2 regions of the Nocardia sp. XZ_19_369 genome follow, and region 1 is predicted to be linked to the other one. Evidence: riboswitches for the same ligand, from Rfam matches in the RefSeq annotation. Region 1 holds a riboswitch; the other holds the start of a gene.
What was found. A riboswitch is a leader RNA that binds a small molecule or an ion and turns the genes downstream of it on or off. The one in region 1 is predicted to bind glycine.
Positions count from the first base shown of each region.

Region 2: it holds a riboswitch for glycine, as region 1 does, so the genes downstream of both, glyA (serine hydroxymethyltransferase) here and gcvP (aminomethyl-transferring glycine dehydrogenase) in region 1, are expected to answer to the same signal.

Region 1 covers NZ_JACVED010000002.1:1,140,751-1,144,556, forward strand. Annotated here, with positions in the region: gene gcvP (aminomethyl-transferring glycine dehydrogenase) at 1-1,364, opposite strand, end outside; glycine riboswitch at 1,514-1,613, opposite strand; gene IBX18_RS11210 (MerR family transcriptional regulator) at 1,879-2,472, opposite strand; gene IBX18_RS11215 (bifunctional nuclease family protein) at 2,674-3,147, opposite strand; gene IBX18_RS11220 (MerR family transcriptional regulator) at 3,401-3,806, opposite strand, start outside.
Region 2 covers NZ_JACVED010000002.1:584,165-587,970, reverse strand. Annotated here, with positions in the region: gene IBX18_RS08660 (L-serine ammonia-lyase) at 165-1,535, opposite strand; gene glyA (serine hydroxymethyltransferase) at 1,532-2,827, opposite strand; glycine riboswitch at 2,869-2,963, opposite strand; gene IBX18_RS08650 (IclR family transcriptional regulator) at 3,167-3,806, opposite strand, start outside.

The DNA of each region.
Region 1 (3,806 bases):
GTGCGGTTCTCGATCGCGGCGACCGGGGCCGGCTCGCTCTGCTCGGCCGACAGTGTGGTGCCGAAGGATTCGAGCACGGCCGCGACATGCGCCTCGGTGGTCGCCTCGTCGCAGGCGATGCCGACATGATCGGCGTCGACCAGGCGCAGGTTGATCCCGCGCGACTTCGCCTTCGCGACAACGGCTTCCGCACCACCGGGCACGTGCGCGAGCACGGTATCGAAGAAGGTGTCGTGCACGACCGCACCGTCGAGCCCGGCGGCGATGGTGGCCGCGTGCCGGTGCACGCGGCGGGCGATCTCGCGCAGCCCGTCGGCACCGTGGTAGCTCGCGTACATCGCCGCGACGATGGCCAGCAGCACCTGCGCGGTACAGATGTTGGAGGTGGCCTTCTCGCGCCGGATGTGCTGTTCCCGGGTCTGCAGCGCCAGCCGGTAGGCCACGTCACCGTCGGCGTCCACCGAGACGCCGACCAGTCGGCCCGGCAGCTGCCTGGCATACGCCGTGCGCACTGCCAGATACCCGGCGTGCGGCCCGCCGAAGCCGAGCGGCACACCGAAACGCTGGGTGGTGCCGAAGCAGACGTCCGCGCCCTGGTCGCCGGGCGAGGCGATCAGCGTCATCGCCAGCAGGTCCGCGCCGACCGCGACCAGCGCGCCACGCTCGTGCGCAGCGCTGATCAGCGACGTCCAGTCCACTACACGGCCCGAGGCGCCGGGAGCCTGCACCAGCACGCCGAAGAACTCACCCTCGGGCAGCTCGCCGCCCGCCAGGTCAGCCGGAACGAGCTCGATACCCAGCGGCTGGGCCCGGGTGGTCAGCACGGTTTTGGTCTGCGGGAACAGATCGGTGTCGATGACCAGGCGCGCCGACTTGGACCGGCTGGCCCGGTGCAGCAGGGTCATTGCCTCGGCGGCCGCGGTGGCCTCGTCGAGCATGGACGCGTTGGCCACGTCCATGCCGGTCAGCTCCGACACCATGGTCTGGAAGTTGAGCAGCGCCTCGAGCCTGCCCTGGCTGATCTCCGGCTGGTACGGCGTGTAGGCGGTGTACCAGGCCGGGTTCTCCAGCAGGTTGCGAACGAGCACCGGCGGGGTCAGCGTGTCGTAGTAGCCGAGACCGATCATCGAGGTGGCCACGGTGTTCGAGTGGGCGAGCCCGGCGAGTTCGGTGAGCACCTCGTGTTCGGTTGCCGCGGGCGGCAATCCGGAAAGTCCGGAGCCGTCCAGGATGGTGGCCGGCAAGGCCTTCGTGGCGAGCTCGTCGAGCGAGCCGACGCCGACGACGTCCAGGATCCGGGCGAGTTCGCCCCGGTCGGGTCCGATGTGGCGATCGGCGAATGAGCGAGTCACGGCAGCTCCCATGGGGTCGGGCGGGTCGACGGCGGTCGACGGGTACCAGCCCTCCCCCTCTGTTTTGTTGCCTGAGAGATTCGGACGCTGCGGCCTACTCGAAGGCCGAGCCCCTTTCCCCATCGGCGGGCAGCCCGAAGCCACCGCTTTCCAGAGGCGCCCAAGCCCGCACGGTCCCTGTTGCCTGAGAGATTGACGGGGAGGTGCTGCTCCTTCGGCGCCCGGACTCTGACGAACCCAGGACTCTCCCGCACGGCGTTGGCGCGCCACCAGTTTAAGCCGATGACACGCCGGAACGTGTCACTGGTCCCGTCCCGGCGGTGTCGCGCTCGTCACGTGCAGGTCAGGACCGTTCCAGCAGAAACATAGTTAGATGCGCATATCTACTTAACGACATGTTCTTTGGAACTCCATAAGCCGTGGCCGGGTCCCCGCCCGCTGCACCAGAAATCAAGTGCCACACAGCACAACACCCCGCTACCCTCGACATGTCGGGGAGACGGGGTGTTGTTTCGGTTGGCTACTCTTAACCGGTCTTGCGGCCCATCCGCGCCTTGCGGCGATAGGACAGCTCGTCCTCCGGCCGCTCCGTCACCGCGGACGCGCGTTCCGCGGGGAAGTTGGCGATGGCGCCGGTGAGTTCGTGCATGGCTCCGCTGATGGCGATGCCGAAGACGCCTTGCCCGCCCTGCAGTAAATCAACTACCTCCTCGGCCGAGGTGCACTCGTACACCGAGGTACCGTCGGAGAACAGGGTGATGCCCGCGAGGTCCTGCACTCCCCTGCTGCGTAGGTGGTCGACCGCGATGCGAATGTTCTGTAGCGAGATGCCCGCGTCGAGCAGCCGCTTCACGATCTTGAGGACGAGGATGTCCTTGAACGAGTACAGCCGCTGGCTCCCCGAGCCTGCGGCGCTGCGGATGGAGGGCACCACCAATCCGGTGCGCGCCCAGTAGTCGAGCTGCCGGTAGGTGATCCCGGCCACCTGGCATGCACTGGGTACCCGGTAGCCGACCAGATCGTCGGGAACCGAGTCGTCCGGGAACAGGCCTGGCTGTACCACATCCTGCGATTGCTCTGCCACTGACCACTCCCTTGCTTCGCCGACGGCTAGCCTCATCGATGACCCGGCTCCGTTTCGACCACTGCTTGTACTGACGACCTGGCCAAAACGGACGTGGCCCAACTATCGAGATTACTCCCCTTGATTGTCCAGGGAGCACCATCATCGAGCCAAACGCGACGCGCGGTTGAAGTCTCGACCTCTGGTTCAGCTCCGCGCGTCGTCGGCGTGGCGGCACCGGGGCGGCGGATGGGCCGGTCAGCTGTCGGTGGCCTTGAAGTCGTCCGGTGAGACGGATTCGAGAAATTCCTTGAACTTCTCCACCTCATCCTCGCGCTCGTCCGGCATGACCAGCCCGGCTTCCTCGAGCACCGGCTCCTCGGCGTAGATCGGGCAACCGACCCGCAAGGCGATCGCTACCGAATCCGACGGCCTGGCCGAGATGTGCAGATCGTTCTCGAACACCAGGTCCGCGTAGAAGGTGCCTTCCTGCAGGTCGACGATGCGCACCTCTTTGAGGGTATGCCCGAGCTCGGTGATCAGGATCTTGATCAGATCGTGGGTCAGCGGGCGGATCGGGGTCACCCCCTCCTGCTCCAGCACGATCGCGGTCGCCTCGGCCTGCCCGATCCAAATCGGTAGGTACCGATCCCCCGATACCTCACGAAGCAGCAGCACGGGTTGGTTCTGTGGCTGCTCGACACGAATGCCGATTACACGCATTTCACTCATGCCAGCACCTCGCTCACGAAATTTCGCCCCGGCACGCGCGACACACGCTGTGACATGATTCGTTCGCTACGCTCACTCATCGCACTGCCTCCCAATACTCGCCGGCCGCCCGGCACGACCACCGCCCAGCTCGCCGTACCAACGAGTCTAGGCGAACCCGCGCGGGTGCAGTGATCGGTGTGCACAGCCGAAATCGGCGTGTTGGATGACCGAAACATGGCACGGATCGCGCGTCGGCGGTCGAACGGGATGTTCAGCCGCCCAGCGACGTCCGCACCGACGACTTCACCAGACAGGTGTGCAACGTCAGCGACAGCGCCGCGAGTTCGCGCACTGTTTCTTCGGCGCGGGCGCGGGCACCGGCGTCCCGGCTCTTCGCGATGGGGGCGGCGATCTGTGCGACCAGCGCGGCCTCCCGATCGGCGGCCAGCTTGAACGCACGCAAATGCCGTGCCTCCAAACCGAATTCGGCCATCGCCTTGGCGGTCCTCGCGAGCGTCACGTCGTCGCCGTCGAAGAATCCGGCCGGGCCGGGCGTGATGAGATTCGCGCGAACCAGATCGTTGAGGAAGGTCTCGTCGATGTCGGCCTGCGCGAGCAGATCGGCGCGGGTGAGCCGTATTTCGTGATCGAAACGCAGATCATCGGGGGAAATCTCG
Region 2 (3,806 bases), 560 kb from region 1:
CCTGTCGCAAAGTCCGGCCGGATGCATCCGGGGGCTGGATCGTCGCCTGGCAAGGCGGAGGAGTTGCCGATACCGGGTTTGTATCGGCGACGACGACAACGCGGCCAGGCGGCGATCCAGCCCCCGGAGGCGCCGGATGGGACTTTGCGACAGGCCCTAGAGCCTCAGCACTCCACCACCGCTACCGCCAAACCGCCGCGCGAGGTCTCTTTGTACTTGTCGAGCATGTCCGCCCCGGTCGCCCGCATGGTCTGGATGACCTGGTCCAGCGAGACATGATGCATCCCGTCACCGCGGATCGCCATGCGAGCCGCGGTGATTGCCTTGACCGCCCCGATCCCGTTGCGCTCGATGCACGGGATCTGCACCAGTCCGCCGATGGGGTCACAGGTGAGGCCGAGGTTGTGTTCCATGCCGATTTCCGCGGCGTTCTCGATCTGCCGCGGCGTGCCGCCCAGGACGGCGGCCAGTCCGGCGGCGGCCATCGCGCAGGCCGAACCGACCTCACCCTGGCAGCCGACCTCGGCACCGGATATCGACGCGTTCTCCTTCATCAACTGACCGATCGCGCCTGCGGTGAGCAGGAATTCGACCACGCTGTCCTCGTCGGCGCCGGTGACGAAACGCTGAATGTAGTGCAGCACAGCGGGAATGATGCCCGCGGCGCCGTTGGTCGGCGCGGTGACGACCCGGCCACCCGCGGCGTTCTCCTCGTTGACCGCCATCGCGTACAGCGTCACCCACTCCATCGCACGCAGCGGGTCGTTGTCCTCCGCTTCGGCGCCGAGCCGCTCGAACAGATTCGCCGCACGCCGCCGCACCCGCAGCGTGCCCGGCAGCACCCCGCCCGTCGACATCCCGCGCGCCACACAGCGTTGCATGACATCCCAGATGCCGAGCAGCTCTGAGCGCACCTGATCCGCACTGCGCGAAGACATTTCGTTGGCCAGCACCACCGCACTGATCGACAGCCCGGTGGCCTCGGTGATCGCGAGCAGCTCGTCCGCCGAGCGGAACGGATAGGCGACGGTGACCGGCGCCTCGACCGTACGCCCGTCGATCTCGTCCTCGTCGAGGACGAAACCGCCACCGACGGAGTAATACCGGCGCTCGAGCAGGACCCGCCCCGCCGCGTCACGCGCGGCGAACAGCATGCCGTTGGTGTGGAAGGCCAACCGCGTCAGCCCGAGCAACTCGACATCCTCGTCCACGGCGAACGCGATCGAGTGCACACCGCCCAGATACAACCGGCCGGCGGCGCGTGCCGTGGCCACGGTGGCGCGCATGGCGTCCGGGTCGACGGTCTCGGGTTGCGCACCCGACAGTCCGGCGACGATCGCCTCGACACTGCCGTGACCACGCCCGGTCGCCCCGAGCGACCCGTACAGCTCCACCCGCAGCGCGGCCGTCTCGTGCAGCACGCTGAGGTCTTTCAATCGCTCAACGAACGCGGCCGCGGCGCGCATCGGCCCGACCGTGTGCGAGCTCGACGGACCGACACCGACCCGGAACAGGTCGAAAACGCTGATGGTCACGCCGGATTCCGCATTCCGACGTACAGCGGGAACTGCTGCGCCAAGGCGTCCACCCGCTTGGTGAGCGCCGCCGAGGCCTCGCCGGTACACAGCGCCGTCGCGATGATGTCGGCGACCTCGGTGAACGCCGCGATATCGAAGCCGCGCGCGGCCAGCGCCGGGGTACCGATCCGCAGGCCCGAGCTGACCATCGGCGGTCGCGGATCGAACGGAATTGCGTTGCGGTTCACCGTGATTCCCAGTCGCTGCAACAGATCCTCGCCCTGCTTACCGTCCAACGGCGCATCGCGCAGATCGACGAGCACCAAGTGCACGTCGGTACCGCCGCTGACCACCCCGATACCGGCGGCCCGGCAATCCTCGGCCAGCAGCCGCTCGGCCAGCAAACGGGCACCCGCGAGGGTCCGCTCCTGCCGTTCGCGGAACGCAGGCTCGGCCGCCATCTTGAAGGCCACCGCCTTGGCCGCGATCACGTGCTCGAGCGGTCCGCCCTGCTGGCCGGGGAACACCGCCGAATCCAGCTTCTTGCCCAATTCCGGTGTGGCGAGGATGAATCCGCCGCGCGGCCCGCCCAGCGTCTTGTGCGTGGTCGAGGTGACGACGTGTGCGTGCGGTACCGGCGAGGGGTGCAACCCGGCCGCGACGAGACCGGCGAAGTGCGCCATGTCGACCATCAGGTAGGCGCCGACCTGGTCGGCGATCCGCCGGAATTCGGCGAAGTCCAGCTGCCGCGGATAAGCCGACCAGCCCGCGATGATCAGCTTCGGCTGATGTTCTTCGGCCAGGCGCGCCACCTCGGCCATGTCGACCAGCTGGTCCTCGGCCCGAACATGGTATGCCGCAACGTCGTACAGCCGCCCGGAGAAGTTGATCTTCATGCCGTGCGTGAGGTGACCACCGTGATCCAGCGCCAAGCCGAGAATGCTGTCACCGGGCCGCAGCAGCGCGTGCATCACCGCGGCGTTCGCCTGCGCACCCGAATGTGGTTGCACGTTCGCGTATTCGGCGCCGAACAGCGCGCGCAGCCGCGACAGGGCCAGCGACTCGATCTCGTCGATGTGCTCGCAGCCGCCGTAGTAGCGGCGTCCCGGATAGCCCTCGGCGTACTTGTTGGTCAGCACGGTGCCCTGGGCCTGCATCACCGCGAGCGGCGCGTAGTTCTCCGAGGCGATCATTTCCAGCCCGCGCTGCTGGCGGTCGGTCTCCCGATCGACCATGGCGGCGACCACCGGGTCGAATTCGCGCAGGGAGACATCGAGTGGGGTGCGGAGATCGGCGGCGGGATCTGCCATGGGGAGCCTTTCGTCGACGCGTGCGCGCGCGTAAGTGTGGCTCCTCCCGCTCTGTCCTAGGGCCTGAGAGATTCACGCGTTACGCGTTTGCCCCGTCGGCGAGTGCCTCGATGCACTACTTTTCAGAGTTGCCTGATGCGCAGCGGTACTGGGCCTGAGAGTTTCCCGGGAGGTGTTGCTCCTTCGGCTCTCCATCGACTGGATGAAGATCTCCCGCTGCGTGTGCGGCGAATATTCAGTTGTTGCATATAGCGCAACAACTGCGCAATACGGCACTCAGTATTGTCGGCGGCCGCGCGCGTTGTCAATGGCGAACCCCGGCCGCACCAGCCCGGCCCGTCAGCCGAAGTAGCCGAGCCGCCGGCTGATGTCCGCGGCGCTCGCGATCGCCAGTTCCGCCATCGGCGCGAAGCGGTCCGGACCCAGCCGATACGACGGCCCCGAAACGCTCAGTGCCGCGACGATCGCGCCGTTGCTGTCGAAGACGGGGGCGGCGACGGCGTTCAGCCCGATCTCCAATTCCTCACGCACGCTTGCCCACCCGTTCTCGCGCACCGCCACGAGCTGGGCGGCCAGATCGGCGACCTTGGTCAGCGTGTTGACGGTGTAGCCCTCCAGCTTCGGACCCACCTGCTTGCGCAGCGCCGCCGGTGCGAGTCCGGACAGCAGCACCTTGCCGCTCGATGTGGCGTGTGCCGGGCAGCTCTGCCCGACCCAGGACCGCAGCGCGATCGAGCCGGTACCCGCCGCTTCGACGATATTGATGATCCGATTACCGTCCAGCACAGCGATATTCGTGGTCTCGCCGGTTTCGGCCGCCAGCGCGTTGCACGCGCCCTGGCTCTGCCCGACGAGATCGACCTGGGCACTGGTGGATCCGGCCAGCCGGACGATGGAGAAACCCAGGCGGTACTTGCCGCGGTCGGAGAGCTGCTCGACGTAACCGCGTGATTCCAGCACGGCGACCAACCGGGAGACG